2 regions of the Mycobacterium sp. NGS49 genome follow, and region 1 is predicted to be linked to the other one. Evidence: riboswitches for the same ligand, from Rfam matches in the RefSeq annotation. Region 1 holds a riboswitch; the other holds the start of a gene.

Evidence for each region. Region 1 has a riboswitch for cobalamin ahead of AC5Y7D_RS04750 (PPE family protein). Riboswitches for the same ligand answer to the same signal wherever they lie in the genome.
Region 2: another riboswitch for cobalamin. It lies ahead of metE (5-methyltetrahydropteroyltriglutamate--homocysteine S-methyltransferase); the one in region 1 lies ahead of AC5Y7D_RS04750 (PPE family protein).

What each region holds. Positions count from the first base shown of each region.
Region 1 is NZ_JCALCX010000003.1:269,042-279,570, forward strand. It holds gene AC5Y7D_RS04725 (ABC transporter ATP-binding protein) at 1-63, shown strand, start outside; gene AC5Y7D_RS04730 (ABC transporter permease) at 1-815, shown strand, start outside; gene AC5Y7D_RS04735 (TetR/AcrR family transcriptional regulator) at 818-1,426, shown strand; gene AC5Y7D_RS04740 (Trm112 family protein) at 1,416-1,610, opposite strand; gene AC5Y7D_RS04745 (acyl-CoA synthetase) at 1,603-4,590, opposite strand; gene AC5Y7D_RS04750 (PPE family protein) at 4,728-6,422, opposite strand; cobalamin riboswitch at 6,533-6,711, opposite strand; gene AC5Y7D_RS04755 (ABC-F family ATP-binding cassette domain-containing protein) at 6,752-8,521, shown strand; gene AC5Y7D_RS04760 (cytochrome P450) at 8,518-9,813, shown strand; gene AC5Y7D_RS04765 (type III polyketide synthase) at 9,810-10,529, opposite strand, start outside.
Region 2 is NZ_JCALCX010000028.1:49,158-59,686, reverse strand. It holds gene AC5Y7D_RS24190 (PE family protein) at 1-2,892, opposite strand, end outside; gene AC5Y7D_RS24185 (Rv1453 family transcriptional regulator) at 3,057-4,349, shown strand; cobalamin riboswitch at 4,380-4,592, shown strand; gene metE (5-methyltetrahydropteroyltriglutamate--homocysteine S-methyltransferase) at 4,728-7,013, shown strand; gene AC5Y7D_RS24175 (DUF3556 domain-containing protein) at 7,119-8,849, opposite strand; gene AC5Y7D_RS24170 (MmgE/PrpD family protein) at 8,987-10,501, shown strand.

The DNA of each region.
Region 1 (10,529 bases):
ACGTCACTGGAGGAAGCGTTTCTGTCCATCATCCGGCGCAGCACCGAGCGCCAGGCCGGATAGGCATCAGGGGGTACACGGCCACCACTGCGCGCATCCTGCGTCAGCTCGCCGCCGACCACCGCAGCGTGGCGATGATCCTGCTGGTGCCCAGCCTGGTGATCGCGCTGATGTACTTCATGTTCGAGAACGTTCCGCATCGGCCCGGCACGCCGACGCCGTTCAATGCCGCCTGCCTCGTCATGCTGGGCCTGTTCCCGCTGCTACTGATGTTTCTGATCACCTCGATCACCATGCAGCGCGAGCGTGCGTCGGGAACGCTGGAGCGAATCTTGACCACCCCGCTGCGCCGACTCGACCTGCTGGCCGCCTACGGCACCGCCTTCTCCATTGCCGCTGCCGCGCAAGCGATTCTGGCCTGCCTGGTGTCGTTCTGGCTGCTCGGTCTCAGCACCGCGGGCAGTCCGTTCTGGGTGTTCGTGATCGCCATCATCAACGCGGTGCTCGGCGTCGGCCTGGGCCTGCTGTGCAGCGCCTTCGCCCGCACCGAGTTTCAAGCCGTGCAGTTCATGCCGGTGGTGGTCGTTCCGCAGTTGCTGCTGGCCGGCGTGATCGTGCCGCGCGGCGCAATGCCCGACTGGCTGCACTGGATCAGCAACGCCATGCCGGCCAGCTACGCGCTGGAGGCACTGCAGCAGGTCGGTGCACATACCGGACTGACGGCGACTACGGTGCGTGACATGGTGGTCGTGTTGTTCTTCGCTCTCGCGTCCATGTGCTTAGCCGCCGCGACACTGCGACGGAGGACGCCCTAACCGTGGCGGGCCGGCGTCCGGGACGGCCTGCGGGAAACTCTGACACCCGGGAACGCATCCTGGCGAGCGCGCGAGAGTTGTTCGCGGTCAACGGTATAGACCGGACATCGATCCGGGCGGTGGCCAAGGGCGCCGGTGTGGACGCCGCCCTGGTGCACCACTATTTCGGCACCAAAGAGCAGCTTTTCGCTGCCGCGATCCACATTCCCATCGACCCCATGCAGGTGATCGGACCGCTGCTGGAAGCCCCGGTAGAAGAGCTGGGGCTGATGCTGCCCTCGCTGTTGCTCCCACTGTGGGACTCCGAGCTGGGCGCCGGGCTGATCGCCACGCTGCGCTCGCTGATCTCGGGTGACGACGTTGGCCTGGCACGCTCGTTTCTGCAGGAGATCGTGGGCGGCGCAGTGGGGTCCCGCGTCGACGATCCCCCGGGGACAGGCAAGCTGCGCACCCAGTTCGTCGCATCCCAACTGATGGGTGTGGTGATGGCGCGCTACATCATCAAGGTGGAGCCGTTCGCGTCGCTGCCCACCGAGCAGATCGTGCAGACCATCGCGCCTAACCTGCAGCGCTACCTGACCGGGAAGTTGCCCGACGGCCTTAACCCATGAGGCGGGCGTGTTCCTCGTCGTCGACGTCGCGCGCTTCGTCGATCAACAGCACGGGGATGCCGTCGTCAATGCGATACGCGCGGCGCAGCCTGGGGTTGTACAGCTCCCGGCCGTCGTTCACCAGCCGCAGCGGGCCGCGATCGGCAGGGCAGACCAGAATGTCGAGCAGCGTGTCGTCAAGCATCGCGGTTCACTTGCTTTCCGCTGAGCTCGGCGCGCGTGGCCGGCGTCAGCTTACGAAACTCGTGGGTCGCGGCGTCGAAATACCAGGCCTGACGCCCGGACTTCGGGATTCCGGCCGCCCGCAACGCACTGACGGTAGGCCGGAACGTCGCGCTCAGCGTCATCTTGGGCACCACGTGCACGATGTCGGGCCCGAGCCCGACCGGCATGCCCGCCACGGCCTCGGCGAGGTCGGCCGCGGTGATCGTCGCACCGGGCCGCAGCGTCACCGCCGACACCGCCAGTTGCCGATCACCGACCGAGACGCCGTAGGTCACCGCCAGATCGACCGCGTCGATCAGGCCGAGCGCATCGACGACCGGCTCCGCATAGACCATGCCCCGCGCCGTGCGGATCACCGCGCCGCGCCTGCCGGCCAGCCAGAAGTCCCCGTCTTCGTCGCGGCGGAACAGGAACTCGGTGGAGATCCAGGTGTCGGCGGGAGCGAATACCCCGCGCTTGACCGAAGCGGTCGGGTCGATCGGGCCGCGCGACTGGGCGAGCAGGACGCCGATCTGGTTGGTGCCGGCGACTTGTACGAAGCCGTCGTCGTTCTCGAGGATCAGGTCGTTCTCGGGGTCATAAGCACCGAGCTCGACCCGCCCGACGCCGGGCAGCGGCCGGCCCTTGCTGCCGACCTTGGCGCCCGACACATTGGCCAGTACCGCCTGCCCGTCGGTCGTGGCGAAGAATTCGACGACGTGGGCGGGCGCGAACGCGTCGCAGACACGTCCCCACAAACCCGTCGGCATACCCGAACCGATGAACAGCCGGACCGGGTGGTTTCCGTGCAGCCCGAACTCCGGGTCGTCGACCACGTCGCGCAACATCGCCCAGGTGTAGGACACCACCGTGACCCCGTATTGGCGGATTTCGGCGACGAACCGGTCCGGACGCAAGCCACGGGACAAGGCGATGCGAGTGCCCCCCACGACCGCCCCCCCCAGGCTGACCAGCAACGCGGACTCGTGGTGCAGCGGAGTCAGGCAGTACACCGTGTCCTTGCGGTCCAACGCGGCCGTCGAGGCGGTGCCGAAGGCTGACAACGCCCACCGGTAGTTGGTGATCTGCTTGGCGACCAGTTCGCCGCCGGCCGCGTTGAAGGCGATGAACGCCAGATCCCGGGCGAACCCCGGGTTGGCGCGGTACCAGGCGGGCAGCTGCACCGCATCGGGGTCGATCTGCTCCATATCGATCACTTCAGCGTCGTCGGGCAGGTGCAGATCCCGTGATTCGCCGCCGCCCAGCACCAGGATCTGGCCCGGAAGTTGGCGGGCGGCGTCCAGGTTGGCGGGGTCGGTCAGAATTTCGCTGACCGCCCCGAGCCGCACCTGCGCGGCCAGGTCGACATCGTGGCGCATCAACACGGCGACACCACCCAGCCGGGACAGGGCGGCGATCGCGACCAGCGCACTTGGCCGGATCTCCATCAGGATGCCCACCCGGTCGCCCTGGCGCACCCCGACCTCGATAAGGCCGCGCACCACGTTGTTGATGCGCCGGTTGACCGCCTCGTAGGTGTGCACCCGGCCGTCGAACAGCAGGAATTCGCCTTGGGGCGCATCGTGAGCCTGCTCTTCGATGATGCGGCCCAACGAGATTCGGGTGTGGTCGTTGAGCTGTCCGAGACGGGCCAGCCGCGGAAGGGTGCGCACCGTTTCGACGGCGAGGGTGCGCATGGAGCGGTTGGCCGCGACGACGGCGTCCGCCGCGCCACGCGCCAGCGCCAGCGCCGCCTCGGAGACCTCACCGATGCCGTGCGCGATGCGGGAGCTGAAGGCCACCCCGCTGTCGTTGTGTTCCTCCGGCTGCTCGACCATCAGGCTGATGCTGGGCGGCTTGTCACCGTTGCTGGAGATCCAACGCACCCACTCGGCGACGGTGGGCCAGCTCTGCAGGGCAGCGCGCGATCCCACCACCAGGCCGAAATGTCCTGTGCGAATCAAGCATTCGTACACTTCGGTGTTCGGTGCCGCCCGCCGGATGCCGCGCACCGAGGCCGGCTGACCGATGTCGTCGACTTCGCCGACGAAGGCCAGGATCGGACAGGTGATGTCGGTCAGTGTCACCATCTGACCGTTGATGGCGAAGCCACCGGTCATCATCCGGTTGTGGGCGATGAACTGCTTGAGCAGTTCGGAGATGGCCGGCCCGGACCAGGCGATCCAGCCCTCGCGCTCGAGGAACCTGCGCTGTTGTTCGCGAGGCAGCAACGCCTCGCGGTCGTGCAGCTGGCGCACGAAGTCGATGCGGGCCTGGGCCGTCTTGATCGGGTCCATCATCTGAAAACCGGTGCGCGCCATCCAGCTTGGGATATTAAGCCGGTTGAACACGTGGTCGGCCATGAAGTCGGCGACGCCGGCGCCCATGTTCGCCGGGATGCCCATCGGCAACGCTGCCAGGGTGTCGACCGGCGAACCGAACGCCACGATGCTGGCCAGGTTCCTCGACCGGCGGTAGGCCGCGACCTGGTAGCACCACATGCCACCTTGGGAGTACCCGACCAGGTGCACGTCCTGGCCCGCGGTGTCTTTGACCGTGTCGATGGCCTGGTCGAGCGCGACGATGTGGTCGGCCAGCGTGCGGCGCATGCCGCCCTCGATCTTGTCGGGGGAACCGAAGTCGATGACCCAGGGATCCAGACCGCTGGCGTGCAGAATGCCCACGGCCCCGTCTTCACGGGTGACGTCCCACATGTCGGCCGACATCATCATCGGGTGCACCATCAGTACCGGGGGACCCACCGGCGGCTGGCCGGGCCGGCTGTCGGGCGGAAAGTACCGTCGCAGCTTGTACATCGGCACGCTCTCGACGACCTGGGACGGCGAGGGGATGCTGCCGGTTTCCAGGCCCCCCAGCCGTAGTACTTCCAAACCGTTCTGAGCCGTGGCCACCAGCCGCTCGACCGGTCGCGTGACCATCGAAAAATTGAGATCCACCACTGCTCCCTGAGTGCTTCCTGGATGAGCCTTGACCAGCGTGGACATCATGGCACATCGGTATGGGCGTGTGTTCCAGGTCACTCCTGCGAGTACGGGCCGGCCGAAAATCCCTCTCGGCGCACCCGGTGGGGTGCGGTCTAACCCGGCCTTGCCGGCGGATCCTCGCTGCGCGGGCGATCGTCAGATTTTCGCTCTGCCTTCCAGGTGCCCGGCAACATCGGACTGCGGGGCGCGCCGGCGAAGGTGTGCCCGCTCAGCGTCGTGATGCCTGCCGCCTGGTGGGCGCCCAACGGCGCAGACCCGGCGAAACCCGCGGTTATCGCACCCGCCGCCGCCATCTCGGGCTCCGGGTCCAGGTATTCGTACCCCCGGCCCGGCTGGGTGACCTTCGCCCGGCGACGCCGCGGTGTGCCCACCGGTTCCCTGGTTGCCGGCACAGCCGTGGGCGCCTCGGTGCTGTCGGGTTCGGACGCCTTCCTCCGGGCGCCGGCACCGGTCGAATGTCTGGCGACCGAGCCCAGGTCACCCACCAGGTAGCCGAAGTTCTCCATGCCGGCGCCCAGGCCCAGACCCACGCCGGTGCCGGTGCTCGGTGGCGGGACGGTGTGGGGTGGAGCAACCCCGGGCGTCGGGCCCGGCACGGTCGCCGCCGCGGGGGTGGGCGCCGGGGACGAGGTTGAGCTAGGCAGAGACGGGGCGAGCGCGGCCAATGGCGGAGTGACCGGCGGTGCGACCGGTGGTGCGGGCGGGACGACAGCGAGCGCCGCCAGGCCCTTGATGCCGATCGGTGCGAGTACGGCGCCGGCGGCCAACGGCACCAATGGGGCGGTCAGCAACGGCACCACCACCGCGAGCAGTACGAGGGTCTGTTCCAACAGTGTCTTCAGGAGCGCGATGGTGTCGGTGATGACCGTGCCGATGATCTCCACCGTGACGAACAGGATGGTGAAGCCGATGGTCACCGGATTGCCCGAGGCGAACGCCGCGGTGAGGTCCAGTGCGACGAACGAGAACATCTGCGACAGCAGCACCACGTAGGTGCCGATGTCCATCGGGTAGCCGAGGGCGAACGCGACGTTGAAGGGGCTCAGGTAGGTCAGCGGGTTGCCGAGGATGACGAGATAGGGATCGAATCCGGAGAACAGCGCCTGGAAGAACGGCATGTTCGAGAGCGCGTCGATCAAGGGCTGAATGTAGTTGTCGTAGAAGTCGGTATAGCCGATGTCCTGCAGCCAGTTGAAGAAGTCGTTCTGCCGGTCCGGGGGTAAGTCGTCGGCGGCGGCCAGCGCGCCGGTGGTGACGATCTCCGGCGCCGCGGTGGTCTGCGGCGCGGTGTTGACCGCCACGGCCGCGACGTCCTGATAGGTGGTCATCACGGTGGCGGCCTGAATCCACATCCGCGCATAGTCGGCCTCGTTCAGCGCGATCGGAACCGTGTTGACACCAAAGAAGTTGGTCGCCAACAGCACCGCATGGGTGGCGTGGTTGGCGGCCAGCTCGGCCAGCGTGGGCATGGCGGCCAGCGCGCTGGCCCAGGCTGCGGCCGCGGCTTCCTGCCGGGTAGTCAGGGCGTAGCTGTCGGCCGCAGCCTGGTTCAGCCACGCCAGATAGGGCAGGTGGGCGGCCACATATGCCTGTGCTGTCGTGCCGTTCCAGCTCCCGGCCTGGACGGCCGCCAATACCGCCGCCAGGTCCCGGGCGGTTTCCGCGTAGACGGTGCTCAGCGACCTCCAGGTCGCCGCCCCGGCAAGTAACGGACCGGCCCCGGGGCCGCTACTGAGCAGGGCGGAATGCACCTCGGGGGGCGTGGCCAGCCACACCGGGGCGGTCATCGCGCACCGCCGTCAGGAATGAAAGCCGTTGGCGGCGTGGGGATTCCAGTGAAAATGACAAGCCGAAGACGCATCGACGACGATCGCTCTCTCGGGGTACACCGCCCCGGGTCGCAGGACGCGATGACGCGAGTATCCTGGCTCTCGGATCGCTGCTTGCCTCGCCTTCCAGCTGATCGCCGTGGCGTATGAGGGTCGCTCCCCGATTACAGTGGCGGGACCGCGCCGGCTTCGCACCGGCTTCCTGCATCGTCATTGCCTAACCGCAGCATTGTCTCATCCCGCCGGCCCCGGTGGTAGCCGGCAGTGCAGCCGGTACCCTCAGTCCAGTGGCACACCTGCTCGGAGCCGAGGCCGTCCACCTGGCATATCCGACCCAGGTTGTCTTCGAATCGGTCACCCTCGGCGTCAACGACGGTGCCCGCATCGGAATCGTCGGCCGCAACGGGGACGGCAAATCCAGCCTGCTGGGCCTGCTCACCGGCCAGCTCCGGCCGGACTCCGGACGAGTCACCCAGCGCAGCGGCTTACGGGTCAGCGCGCTGGCTCAAGCGGACACCCTGGATCCCGAGCACACCGTCGGCCGGGTGCTGGTCGGTGACCAGGCGGATCACCAGTGGGCCGGCAGCGGCCGGGTGCGCGACGTCGTCGCCGGTTTGGTATCCGATATCGACTGGGATGCAACGGTTTCCACGCTTAGCGGCGGTCAGCGCCGTCGGGTGCAGCTGGCCCAACTGCTCATCGGCGAGTGGGACGTGATCGCCCTCGACGAACCCACCAACCACCTCGACATCGAGGGCATCACCTGGCTGGCCGGCCACTTCAAACAACGCTGGGCGCGCAACAGCGGCGGGTTGCTGGTGGTGACCCACGACCGCTGGTTCCTGGACGAGGTCGCCACCGCGACGTGGGAGGTGCACGACGGCATCGTCGAACCGTTCGAGGGTGGTTACGCCGCGTACGTGCTGCAACGGGTGGAGCGGGATCGGCAGGCCGCCGCCTCGGAGGCCAAGCGACAGAACCTGATGCGGAAGGAACTGGCGTGGTTGCGTCGCGGCGCCCCTGCCCGCACGTCGAAGCCCAAGTTCCGCATCGAGGCCGCCAACCAGTTGATTGCCGACGTGCCGCCGCTGCGCAATACGGTGGAGCTGGCCAAGCTTGCCACCGCTCGGCTGGGCAAGGACGTCATCGACCTGCTCGACGTCTCGGTCTCCTATGGCGGGCGCGCGGTACTTCGCGAGGTCGAGTGGCGAATCGCGCCTGGCGAGCGCACCGGAATCGTGGGGGCCAACGGGGCCGGCAAATCCACGCTGCTGGGTTTGCTTGCCGGAACCGTTCAGCCCGACACCGGACGCGTCAAGCGTGGCAAGACCGTCCGGCTGGCCGTGCTCGATCAGCAGGGCGATGAGCTCACTGCGGTTGCCGGAGAGCGGATCGCCGACGTGCTCGGCCGGCTGCAGCGTGGTTACGAGGTCGAGGGCCGGGAGATGACCCCGGGCCAGCTGCTGGAGCGGTTGGGCTTCGCCCGCGGGCAGCTCTCGGCGCGCGTCGGCGAACTGTCCGGCGGCCAGCGTCGGCGCCTGCAACTGATGCTCACGCTGCTGTCGGAGCCGAATGTGCTGTTGCTCGACGAGCCCACCAACGATGTCGACACCGACATGCTGACCGCCACCGAAGACCTGCTCGACTCGTGGGCGGGCACCTTGATCGTCGTCTCGCACGACCGTTACCTGCTGGAACGCGTCACCGATCAGCAGTACGCGATCCTGGACGGCCGGTTGCGGCACCTGCCCGGAGGTATCGACGAATACCTGCGGTTGGCCGCGCGACCGACGGACAAGCCGACGGCGCCGAAAGCGCAACCGCCGCAGACCATGTCGGGTGCTCAGCGCCGGACCGCCGAGAAGGAGCTGGCTGCCATCGACCGCCAGCTGGCTCGCCTCGCCGACCGGATCGAGGCCATGCACGTCGAGCTTGCCGAGCATGACCAGTCCGACCACGTCGGTGTCACGCGCTTGACGCAGCAACTGCGCGAACTCGAGGAAGAGGTCACCACGCTGGAGGGGCAATGGCTGGAGTTGTCGGACGTGCTGGAATGAGACCGGTCCGGTATTGGCCCGGCGAGGCGCTACGCGCCGGGTACAACCGCCGTGGCGCGGTGATCGACTCGGGCATCGGCCGGCACGGCTACACCTATCTGCTGGGCGCCGAGGCGAACCGATTCGTATTCGCCAATGCCGACGCTTTCAGTTGGCGCCAGACGTTCGAGAGTCTCGTGCCGGTGGACGGTCCAACCGCGCTGATCGTCAGCGATGGTGAGGACCACCGCCGTCGTCGCAGCGTGGTGGCGCCGGGGCTGCGGCACCGGCAGATCCAGGACTACGTGCAGACCATGGTGACCCACATCGACACCACCATCGACGGCTGGCGACCCGGCCGGCGGGTGGACATCTATCAGGAATTCCGCTCGACGGTACGACGTAGCACGGCCGAAAGCCTGTTTGGGTCACGCCTGGCCGCTCACTCGGATTTCCTCGGCGAGCAACTGGAGCCGTTGCTGGACCTGACGCACCTGCCACCGGGGGTCATGAAGCTTCAGCAGCGCGTCAATTCACCCCGCTGGCGGCGGGCAATGGCCGCACGCAAACGCATCGACGAGCTCATCGATGCCCAGATCGCCGACGCACGCCGCCGGCCCCGCCCGGACGACCACATGTTGGCGACCCTGATCAACGGTCGATCGGACGAAGGACAGGTACTGCGGGACAACGAGATTCGTGATCAAATCGTATCGCTGATCACGGCCGGCTACGAGACGACCAGCGGTGCGCTGGCTTGGGCCGCCTACACGCTGCTGACCTGGCCGGGGGTCTGGGACGCCGCCGCCGCCGAGGTGGACCGGGTGCTGGGTGGCAAGACGCCGACGGCCGCCGACCTGCCGGCCCTGACGTATCTCAACGGCGTTGTGCACGAAACACTTCGGCTGTATCCGCCCGGCGTCATCTCGGCCCGCCGAGTGCTGCGCGACCTGCGCTTCGACGGGCACCGGATCCCGGCGGGACGACTCATCGTCTTCAGCGCTTACGTCACCCACCGGGATCCCGAGTCATGGCCCGACCCAACGCAATTCCGTCCGCAGCGGTGGGATCCGGCGGACCCGGGCTACCGTAAACCCGCGCCGCACGAGTTCATTCCGTTCAGCGGCGGCTTGCACCGGTGCATCGGTTCGGCGATGGCCATCACCGAGATGACGGTGATGCTGGCACGGCTGGTCGCCAAGACCAGGCTACGGCTGCCGGCGCAGCGGATCCGAGCCGCGAACTTCGCCGCGCTCAGTCCCCGGCCGGGCCTGACGGTGGAAGTTCTCGATCGGGCGGCTACCGAGCGCTAGTGCCAGCGCAGCAACACGAGTTCAGCGCAGAATCCGGGCCCCATCGCCAGCATCAAACCGGGACTGCCACTGGGCGGCCGCTTCTCGATGGTGTCGCGCAGGATGTGCAGCACCGACGCCGAGGACAGGTTGCCGATCTCGCCGAGCGACCGCCAGGTCAGCTCGAGCGCCTCCGGCGGCAGATCCAGGCAGTTGGTGATCGCATTGATCACCTTCGGTCCCCCGGGGTGACTCACCCAGGTGCCGATGTCTTCCCTGGTCAAATCGTGACCGGCCAGGAATCCGTCGACATCGGCCGGCAGGTGCGCTTCGATCAGGTCGGTCAACTCTGGGGCAAGCCGCAGCTGCAGGCCGTGCGAGCCCACGTCCCAGCCCATGATGCCCAGCGATTCGGGGTACAGGCGGCTGCGCGAGTCGACGATCGTGGGGCCGGTGGCCCGCACCCGCTCGGCGCGGCGGTCGCCTACGGCGACGACGGCAGCCGCACCGTCGCCGAACAGGGCCGTGCCGATCAAGCCCGACACGGTCGGCTTGACCGCCGGGTAGGTGAGGGAGCAGAGCTCGACGGAGATCAGCACCGCGACGTCGTCGGGTGCGCCCCGGAGGTAGTCGTGCAGACGGGCCACTCCGGCGGCACCGGCCACACAACCGAGGCCGAACAGCGGCATCCGGCGGATATCGGGACGCAATCCGAGCCGCCCGGCGATCCTGGCGTC
Region 2 (10,529 bases), on a different contig from region 1:
GCCACCGGTGGTCGGGCGATCGCCCACTGCGCCCGGGGAGCTGGTGCCGGCGCCGAGGCCGCCGGCTCCGCCAGACCCGCCATTGCCGGGGTCGCCGCCGTCGCCACCTCTGCCGCCGACACCGTCATTGAGGCTCCACGTGCCGGCCGCGCCGTTGCCGCCATATCCGGCGGCCCCACCTGTTCCGCCTCTGCCGCCGGTTCCGCCTGCGCCCTGGTCGCCGTGCGTGCCTGCCGGACCGGCGCCACCGCCACCGCCCGCGCCACCGGTACCACCGCCGCCGCCGTCTCCGCCGTTGCCGCCGACCTCGCCGTCCGCGCCGAGCGTAGCGCCGTTGGCGCCTGCAGTCCCCCTGCCGCCTGATCCTCCGGTACCGCCGACACCGCCGGCGCCGCCCGTTCCGCCGGCCCCTTGACTGCCTCTGATGCCAGCCGGCGCGTCCCCGCCGGCCCCACCTGCGCCACCGGTGCCGCCGCTGCCGCCGGCGCCGCCGGAACCACCAACCTTGCCGTCGGCACCGAAGCCGGAGCCGTCGGCGCCGGTCCAACCGTCTCCTCCGACGCCCCCGATCCCACCGACCCCTCCGGTGCCGCCGTTACCGCCGCGCCCACCGAGGGCGCCGCCGCTGCCGCCGGCACCGCCGACTCCCCCGGCGCCGCCGTCTTGACCGGTGCCGCCCGACGCACCCGGCAGCCTGATCGTCAGACCGCCGAGTCCCTCGCCGCCGGCGCCACCGGTACCGCCATCGCCGCCGTTGCCGTACAGACCACCATCACCGCCTCTGCCTCCGGCCGCGCCGGTACCGCCGAAGACAGCATCCGCGCCCTGACCACCGGCACCACCGTGGCCACTGCTGCCTCCGAAGACGACCACAGAACCACCGTCCTGACCCCGCATGGATCCCTCGCCGCCCGCCCCGCCGACCCCGCCGGCACCCGCATCACCGCCGCGACCACCGTTCCCGCCGACCCCGTTGTTGACGCTCCAGGTGCCGGTGGCACCGTCGCCACCGTTACCCGCGATACCACCGGAAACGCCGTTACCGCCGGCACCGCCGATGCCTTGCCGGCCGTCCTGCCCGGAGGTCGCCAATGCGGCGCCGCCGGCACCGCCGTTACCACCCGCGCCCCCATTGCCTCCGTCACCGGCGTGGCCCCCAGATCCGCCGTTCCCACCCAAGGCGGTGGCGGTGACGCCGTCGGCGCCATCACCACCGACGCCGCCGTTTGCGCCTCGACCGCCGGCACCCCCGTCACCTCCGTTGCCGGCGTGCAATCCGCCGTTGCCCCCCGCGCCGCCATCGCCGCCGGCTCCGCCGTGGCCGCCATCTGTGCCCGAAGCACCCCAGATCTGCGCCGACGTGCCCGCGGCACCGGCCAGACCGTCCCCACCGATACCGCCGGTGCCACCGTCGCCGACCAATCCAGCGTCGCCACCGCGACCGCCGGCAGCACCATCGCCGCCCGCAACCACGGCGTCGGCGCCACTGCCTCCAGAGCCTCCGTTGCCACCGCTGGTCGGTGTTGCGCCGTCGGCTCCGGCCAAGCCATGGCCATTGCCGCCGTGAGCTCCGCCCGCCCCGCCGGCTCCTCCTTTGCCGGGGTCACCACCGTGGCCACCGGAGCCGCCCACACCACCGTTGACGCTCCAAGTGCCGGTTTCACCGCTGCCTCCGTCGCCGGGCACTCCCCCGGCACCACCGGCGCCGCCCGCTCCGCCAATGCCATGGCTACCGACCCGACCGATCAAGCCGCCCCGTCCGGCCACGCCACCGCTGCCACCCACACCGCCCGCACCGCCGTCGCCACCGTCGCCACCAGCTTGGCCGTTGCCGCCCCGTACCACGGCGTCCGCACCGGCAAACCCGGCACCGCCGGCACCGCCTCCACCACCGACACCCCCGTTGCCGCCCGCTCCGCCGATGCCGATCAAGCTGCCGCCGGCACCGCCCGCTCCACCTGCGCCGCCAGATCCGCCGGCCGCGCCGGCCGCGCCGGAATCACCTGATGCGGTCGCAGAAAGGCCGGCCGTGCCGGCCAAGCCGTCGCCGCCGGATCCACCGGCGCCGCCGATGCCGACCAATCCCGCCCGCCCGCCATCCCCACCGGCGCCACCGGACCCGCCGGCGATCGTGGCTGCTGCTCCGGCACCACCGTTGCCACCGTCGCCGAGGAGCAAACCGCCGCGGCCACCGGCACCGCCCGCTCCGCCGGTACCTCCCGTGTTGATCGCTCCCGTGCCGCCAAGACCGCCGTTACCGAAAAGCCCGGCGGCCCCGCCCGCACCGCCGATCCCGCCGCCGGTTCCTCCCTCGCCACCAGCGCCGCCGCTACCCCACAACCAGCCTCCGGCGCCGCCGCTACCGCCTGCGGCGCCGGCGCCGCCGGTCCCGCCTGCGCCGCCGCTTCCGAGCAATCCCGCCGAGCCACCGGCGCCACCGACCTGCCCCGCGGCACCCGAGCCACCGGCACCACCGTTACCGAGAAGTAGACCACCCGGCGCTCCGTTCGTCCCGGTACCGGCGAGTCCATCGGCCCCGTCACCGATCAGCGGTCGACCGAAGTGGGCCATGGTCTGTGAATTGACAGCGCCCAAGAGATTTTGTCCCGCGTTGGCCGCTTCGGTGGCGACGTAGGAACTCGCGCCGGCGCTGAGCGTCTGCACGAATTGGTCTTGCAACAGCGCCACTCGCGCACTCAGCGCCTGATATTGCCGACCCTGTCCGCCGAACAGCGCCGTGATCGCCGCCGACACTTCGTCAGCGGCTGCCGCTGCGATCACGGTCGTGTGCGCGGCCGCCGCGGCATTGGCCGCGCCGAGCGTCGTACCGATGCGCACCAGATCAGCGGCTGCCGCTGACACGAACTCAGGCATCGCGATTACAAATGACATCTCTAACCTCCGGACCCCTAGCGGCAGGTCGCAATTGCAGACAAATGCCAGTGGCGCACTGTCATTGACATAAGATAAGGATTTCGATAGCTGGGGCCAGAGCAGTTCAACCAACGCCGCAGGTACCGATCGTGCAATTTGCACAAAAGCCTTAGACTGCCGTCGTGACCTGGCGGGAGCCTTCCCAGCGTGTGCAGGAGCTGATTCGAAAAGGGGCCTGGCTCGCGCTCAACCCGAGCCGCGAGTGGCTGGAAGAGTTCGACCGCGTCACGCTGAACGCCAGTGCGCGCATCTCCGAAGACCCCGGCTTGGCAGCGGTCGTCAGTCGCTCGAACCGGGCCACGTTGGTGTATTTCGCGTCGGCCATGCTGCAAGCACCGGGAGCACCGGTCGAGCCGTACCTCAACGCCGAAACATTGCGTATGGCAAGGGATTTGGTGCGTCGCGGGCTGGACGCGTCCGCGCTGGAGGTCTATCGCATCGGGCACAACGTGGCATGGCGGCGCTGGACGGAGATCGCGTTCGAGCTCACGTCCGACCCGGAGGAGCTCCGCGAACTGCTCGACGTGCCGTTCCGTTCGGCCAATGAATTCGTGGACGGCACGCTGGCCGGCATCGCAACACAGATGCAGACCGAGTATTCCGAACTAACCCAGGACATCAGCGCCGAGCGTCGCAAGATCGTCGAACTCATTCTGGATGGCGCTTCCATCGACCCGGAGCGCGCCGAAGAGCGATTGGGCTACCGACTCAACCGAACTCATACCGCGGCCATCCTGTGGTCCGACGAGTTGGACGACCCGGAGGATCGGCTTGACCGCGCCGTTGAGGCATTCAGTCGAGCGGTCGGCTGCGAGCGCCCCCTTACCGTCGTCGCCAGCGCGGCCACCCGCTGGGTGTGGGTCAGAGATGTCGCCGCCCTCGACCCCGACCGGGTCCGCGAGGTCCTGAAGGAAACCACGGGAACGCGGATCGCGGTCGGCAGCACGGCGCCGGGAATCGACGGGTTCCGGCGCAGCCACATGGATGCTCTCACTACGCAGCGAATGTTGGTCCGGCTCCGCTCACGACAGCGCATCGCCTTCTTCGCCGATGTTCAGATGGTTGCATTGCTGACCGAAAGCCCGGACGGCGCAGACGATTTCATCAGCGCCACGTTGGGTGATTTCGAGACGGCCAGCCCGGTCCTGCACACCACAGTGCTGACCTACATCAACGCCGAGTGCAACGCGTCGCGCGCCGCAAAACTGCTCTACACGCACCGCAACACGCTGGTGTATCGGCTCGAGGCCGCGCAACGACTCCTGCCGCGCCCGCTCGAACACACCCTCGTCGAGGTCGCCGTCGCGATCAAGGCACTGCAATGGCGCGGCAACCCGTCCGATGGTCGGGCCGGAACGCCGGACGACAAGCCGGACCGCGACACCGTCGTTGTACGCGGCGACCACCAGCACTAGTACGCTCGGTTGTGCAGCTGGTCTGCTGTCGCCGCATCCCGCGGCGCCGGCATCGAGCGAGGCACCACGCTTCGTGAGAGGGAACCCGGTGAGAATCCGGGACTGTCCCGCAGCGGTATGCAGGAACGAAAGCCGTCTTTAAGCACTGGTCTTGAGAAATCAAGACTGGGAAGCGACGGTCAGTAGGAGCACCGAGGGTGCGCGCCCGCAAGTCCGAAGACCTGCCAGCTGTGCCGGGCGCGCCGCGCCCGGCGGCACACCGCCTCGTGGAATGGGCGTTTGGCCAGCCAGCCGTGGTGGTACGCGGGCTCCGGAGAGCACCAGCGCATCGCCCCGACTGTCGGCTGCGCGTCCGCGGGCGGTGTCCACACCGTCGACATGAAGGACCGCTTCGTGACCGCTCAACCATTCACCGCCACCATCACCGGTTCCCCCCGCATCGGACCGCGCCGCGAACTCAAGCGCGCGACCGAGGGATATTGGGCCGGCCGTACCAGCCGCGCCGACTTGGAATCCGTCGCCGCCACCCTGCGCCGGGACACCTGGGCAGACCTGGCCGCCGCCGGCCTGGACTCGGTGCCGATCAACACCTTCTCCTACTACGACCAGATGCTGGACACCTCGGTGCTGCTGGGCGCGCTGCCGGCCCGGGTCGGCGGCATCTCCGACGAACTGGACCGCTACTTCGCCGCCGCGCGGGGCAACGACGACGTGGCACCGCTGGAGATGACGAAGTGGTTCGACACCAACTACCACTACCTCGTCCCCGAGATCGGCCGGTCGACGCGGTTCTCGCTGAATCCCGACAAGGTGCTTTCCGAGTTGAAAGAAGCTCAGGAGCAAGGCATTCCGGCACGCCCGGTGATCGTCGGGCCCGTCACCTTCCTGCTGCTGAGCAAGGCGGTGGACGGCGCGGGCGCACCGATCGAGCGGCTGCAGGAGCTGATGCCGATCTATTCCGAACTGCTGTCGCTGCTCGCGGACGGCGGGGCACAGTGGGTGCAGTTCGACGAGCCGGCGCTGGTCACCGACATCTCCGCCGATGCGCCCGCGCTTGCCGAGGCCGTCTACAACGCGTTGGGTGCGGTGGCCAACCGCCCTGCCATCCACGTCGCGACCTACTTCGGCGATCCCGGCGCCGCGCTGGCGGGGCTGGCCCGTACGCCGGTCGAGGCGATCGGCGTCGACCTGGTCTACGGCCCCGACACTGCGATCGCGGCCGTTCCGGAGTTGGCCGGAAAGATACTGGTGGCCGGCATCGTCGACGGCCGCAACATCTGGCGCACCGATCTGCACGCGGCACTGGGCAAGTTGGAGACCCTGCGAGGAGCGGCGGGGGCGATAGCCGTCTCCACGTCGTGCTCCACCTTGCATGTGCCGTACTCCCTGGAGCCCGAGACCGATCTGGACGACAACCTGCGCAGCTGGCTGGCGTTCGGGGCCGAGAAGGTGCACGAGGTGGTCGCGCTGTCCCGGGCGCTACGGGACGGACGCGACGCCGTCGCCGAAGAGATGGCGGCGTCCGACGCCGCGGTGGCCGCGCGCCGCAACGACCCGCGCCTGCATAACGACCGGCTCCGGGCCCGCGTCCAATCGATCGTCGCGTCCGGCGTCCACCGCGGGGATCCGGCGCAGCGCCGTGCGGAGCAGGAAGCCCGCCTGCGACTGCCGGTGCTGCCGACCACAACGATCGGCTCCTACCCGCAGACCGCGGCGATCCGCGTCGCCCGGGCGGCCTTGCGCTCCGGTGAGATCGACCAAAGCGAGTACGAGCGGCGGATGAGACAAGAGATCGCCGACGTCATCAAGCTGCAGGAACAGCTGGGCATCGACGTGTTGGTGCACGGCGAGCCCGAGCGCAACGACATGGTGCAGTACTTCGCAGAACAGCTGGACGGCTTCTTCGCCACCCACAACGGCTGGGTGCAGTCCTACGGCAGCCGCTGTGTGCGTCCGCCGATCCTGTTCGGCGATGTGGTACGCACCCACCCGATGACGGTGGACTGGATCAACTATGCGCAGTCGCTGACCGATAAGCCGGTGAAGGGCATGCTGACCGGACCGGTGACCATCCTGGCGTGGTCCTTCGTCCGCGACGACCAGCCGCTGGCCGACACCGCCAACCAGGTGGCGCTCGCCATTCGCGACGAGACGGTGGATCTGCAGTCCGCCGGTATCGCGGTGATCCAGGTCGACGAGCCGGCCCTGCGGGAGTTGCTGCCGCTGCGCCGCGCCGACCAGGACGAGTACTTGCGTTGGGCCGTAGGGTCTTTCCGGTTGGCCACCTCGGGTGTGGCCGACTCGACCCAGATCCACACCCACCTCTGCTACTCGGAGTTCGGCGAGGTGATCGGCGCCATCGCCGATCTGGACGCCGACGTCACGTCCATCGAGGCTGCGCGCTCGCACCTGGAGGTGCTCGACGACCTGAATGCGATCGGCTTCTCCAACAGCGTGGGCCCGGGTGTCTACGACATCCATTCCCCGCGGGTGCCGAGCACCGAGGAGATGGCGGCGTCATTGCGAGCCGCGATGAACGCCGTTCCAGCGGAACGCCTTTGGGTGAATCCGGACTGCGGGCTGAAGACCCGCGACGTCGACGAGGTGACCGCGTCGCTGCGCAACATGGTCGCCGCCGCACAGCAGGTGCGGGCCGAGACCTAAGCCCACGGCGAGCTGGGGGCACGCCCCGCTCGCGAGCAGACGCAAAATCGCGTTCCGGCGCGCCGGAACGTGCGATTTTGCGTCTGCTCGCGGCGTTAGCCGGCCCTAGTCGGAATCGACGTGGACCGGGACGTCGTCGGCCCAGGGCTGGCGGGTCACCATGTCGGCCACGCGCACGTAGCCACGCTCGAATTCACCTGTCGCAGCATCGACTAACCGATACCGCTGGATCTGCCGGTGGATCGGCTGCGCATCGAGCAGGACGATGCGCACCTCCCCTGGCTCGAATCGGCACCGCCGCTGCATCGCGGCGATCAGCTGCTCGTTGTGCATGTGGCCGTCGCCGAAGTTCCACCCGATGGCGGTGCTGCAGATGCGTTCCCCGTCGGTGATGACGTAGTCGTCCTCGTTCTGGCCGGCCATCGCGCGGTGCGCCAACGTGAACAACGCCCTGCCGTGCGTGTTCATGGCGCGGAACGCATATCCGAGATACATCGGGATCTGCGCGCGGTCCTTGCCGTAGAACCGCTCCAGCTGGGCCTGCGGCATGCTGGCGATCGCCACGATGCCCCGCGCGATCTTCTCACTCGCCGACGGCTTGATACACCACAGCGTGGTGTCCCAGTTGCCGGCGTAGTAGCGCATGCCGGGCAGGAAGGAGATCTTGCGCGGGAACATGTTGCCCGCGATCACGGTGCCCACCAGCACGGCGATCAGAATCGCCACTGGCACAGGGTGTTTCACGTCGCTGATGCCCAGCTGGGCGTGGCCGACGAACAGCGTGAGCACGCCGAAGATCATGAAGACGTTCCACTCCAGCGGCACCCCCATCGGGATCGCTGTCAGGATGCCGAGGTGGAAGCACACCATCACGATCGCGGCCACGGTGGTGGGCCAGCCGCCGTGGGAGAAGAACAACGCCAATGGAACCAACATCTCGATGAGCGTGCTGACGTGGGCGAACAACCGCGACAACAGCCCGGGCCGCAGGTCGTCGGGGAACTTCTCGAAGAACATCCGCTTGATGAAGCGCGGCCGGAACAGCGGGTTGTTCGACATCATGGTGGAGATCACGAACGGGAAGTGCTTGTTGAGTTTGGACGTCGCCGCCCCCATCCAGATCACCAGGAACACCAGCTTGGCCGCCACGATCATGTCGACGGCGCCGAACAGGAAGGTCACGGTCAACGACCCGTAGACCTCACCGCGGGCTGCCAGGAAGATCACTTTGTCGCGCAACCCCGCCGCGGCCAGCACCAGCAGGATGGCCACGATCTCCCACGTGGGCAGCACCCCGACCTTGCTGCCCAGCGCCGGTATCGGCCCGCTGCCGTCGGTGAACAACGCCGTCACCAGCAACACCAGCAGCAGCGCATATAGGGCGACGTCCACCGGCTTGCGCTTGGTGCCGAACGTCAGCGGGACGCGATCCGGCCACGGTGGCAACCGGATGGTGCCGAAGCGCATCCAGTACAGGATCGATCCCATCGGCGGGAAGAACCGGTTGTTCAGCGGCCCGAAGCCACAGCCCAGCCCGACCACCTCGAACAGCATCGTGTACAGCACGACCTTCTCGAAGACGATCGGCTCGGCGTACCACGCCCGGACGTCGGTGAACCCGGCCAGCCCTCCCAGGCCTTTAGTGCTCAAGACGATCAGCCACGCAACCAGGATGTACAGCAATATCTTGACGACATAGAACAGGTGCATCACCACCGGCGTGCCGAAGCCGACCTCGGCCCAGTGCCGGGCCATCGGTCGGATCTTCTCCGCACGGGTGCCCTTGCTCCATTCGGCGATGTCGACCTCGGGCAGTTGGGGCTTGAGAAATCCCATGGTTTGACAGACTAGAACGTGTTCTAGCCGCGTGGACAGCCTCCTGCTCCGCGAATCCCCCTTCGCCTCGCCGCGACCGGTAAAGGACGGCCCAAGGAAGCGCCTGCGTCCGGCAGGCTGTCCGTACTGTGCGATTCATGCGCCTTCATGACGTCCGGGTCCGACGCAGTGCCGAGGAGTTTCCCCGCACCGAACACCTGGCCTGGAAGATTGCCGAAGTAGCCACCGACCCGGTAGCGGTGCCTGCTGACACCGAGTCCATGCTGATCAACCGCATCATCGACAATGCCGCGGTGTCGGCGGCCGCGGTGATCCGGCGGCCCGTCAGCGCCGCGCGTGCCCAGGCGCTTGCGCACCCCCGCTCGGTCAGGGGTGCGAAGGTCTTGGGAGTTGAGGGCGACTACTCGCCGGAATGGGCCGCGTGGGCCAACGGGGTGGCGGCCCGCGAACTGGATTTCCACGACACGTTTCTGGCTGCCGACTATGCCCACCCGGGTGACAACATCCCACCCCTGGTCGCGGTGGGTCAGCATCTTGGGCTGGGCGGCCCGGACCTGATCCGCGGGTTGGCGACCGCCTACGAGATCCAGATTGCCCTGGTGAAGGGAATCTGCCTGCATGAGCACAGGATTGACCACGTCGCGCACCTTGGCCCATCGGTGGCGGCGGGCCTGGGAACGATGCTGGGCTTGGACAGGGAGACGATCTACTCCGCGATCGGTCAGGCGTTGCATCTGACAACCGCCACCCGGCAATCGCGTAAGGGCATGATCTCGAGTTGGAAGGCCTTCGCTCCGGGGTGGGCCGGCAAGGTCGCCATCGAGGCCGTTGATCGTGCCATGCGCGGCGAGCAAGCACCCGCTCCCATCTGGGAGGGCGAGGATGGAGTGATCGCCTGGCTCCTTGCCGGGCCCGACCACACCTACCAGGTGCCGCTCCCCGAACCGGGCGAGCCCAAGCGCGCCATCCTGGACAGCTACACCAAGGAACATTCCGCCGAATATCAGAGCCAGGCACTGATCGATCTGGCCTGCCGCATGCGCGAGCGGATCGACGATCTGGAGCAGATCGCGAGCATCGTGCTGCACACCAGCCACCACACGCACCGCGTGATCGGCACCGGGTCGAATGATCCGCAGAAACTCGACCCGGATGCCTCGCGCGAAACATTGGATCACTCGGCGATGTACATCTTCGCGGTCGCTCTACAAGACGGAACCTGGCACCACGAAAGGTCTTACACGCCGGAACGATCGCACCGGCCCGACACCATCGAACTGTGGCACAAGATCTCCACGGTCGAAGACCCCGAATGGACCAGGCGCTACCATTGCCCCGACCCCGCGGAAAAGGCGTTCGGCGCACGTGCCGAGATCAGCTTGAAAGCCGGTGCGGTGATCGTCGATGAGATCGCGGTAGCCGACGCACATCCCTTGGGCGCCAGACCTTTCCAGCGCAACGACTACCTGGCGAAGTTCGCCGTCCTGGCCGGCGGGGTGATCGCAGCCGCCGAACAGCGGCGGTTCGTGTCGGCGGCCGAGGGTCTTGCGGACATTGCCGACGGTAAGCTCGGCGCTCTCAACCCGCTCGTGGCCCCGTCCGTCTTGGACATGGCGCCGACCATTGCACCGGGAATCTTCCGCGCCGGTTGATCGAGGCGTTCCTGAAGAAGATCTTGTG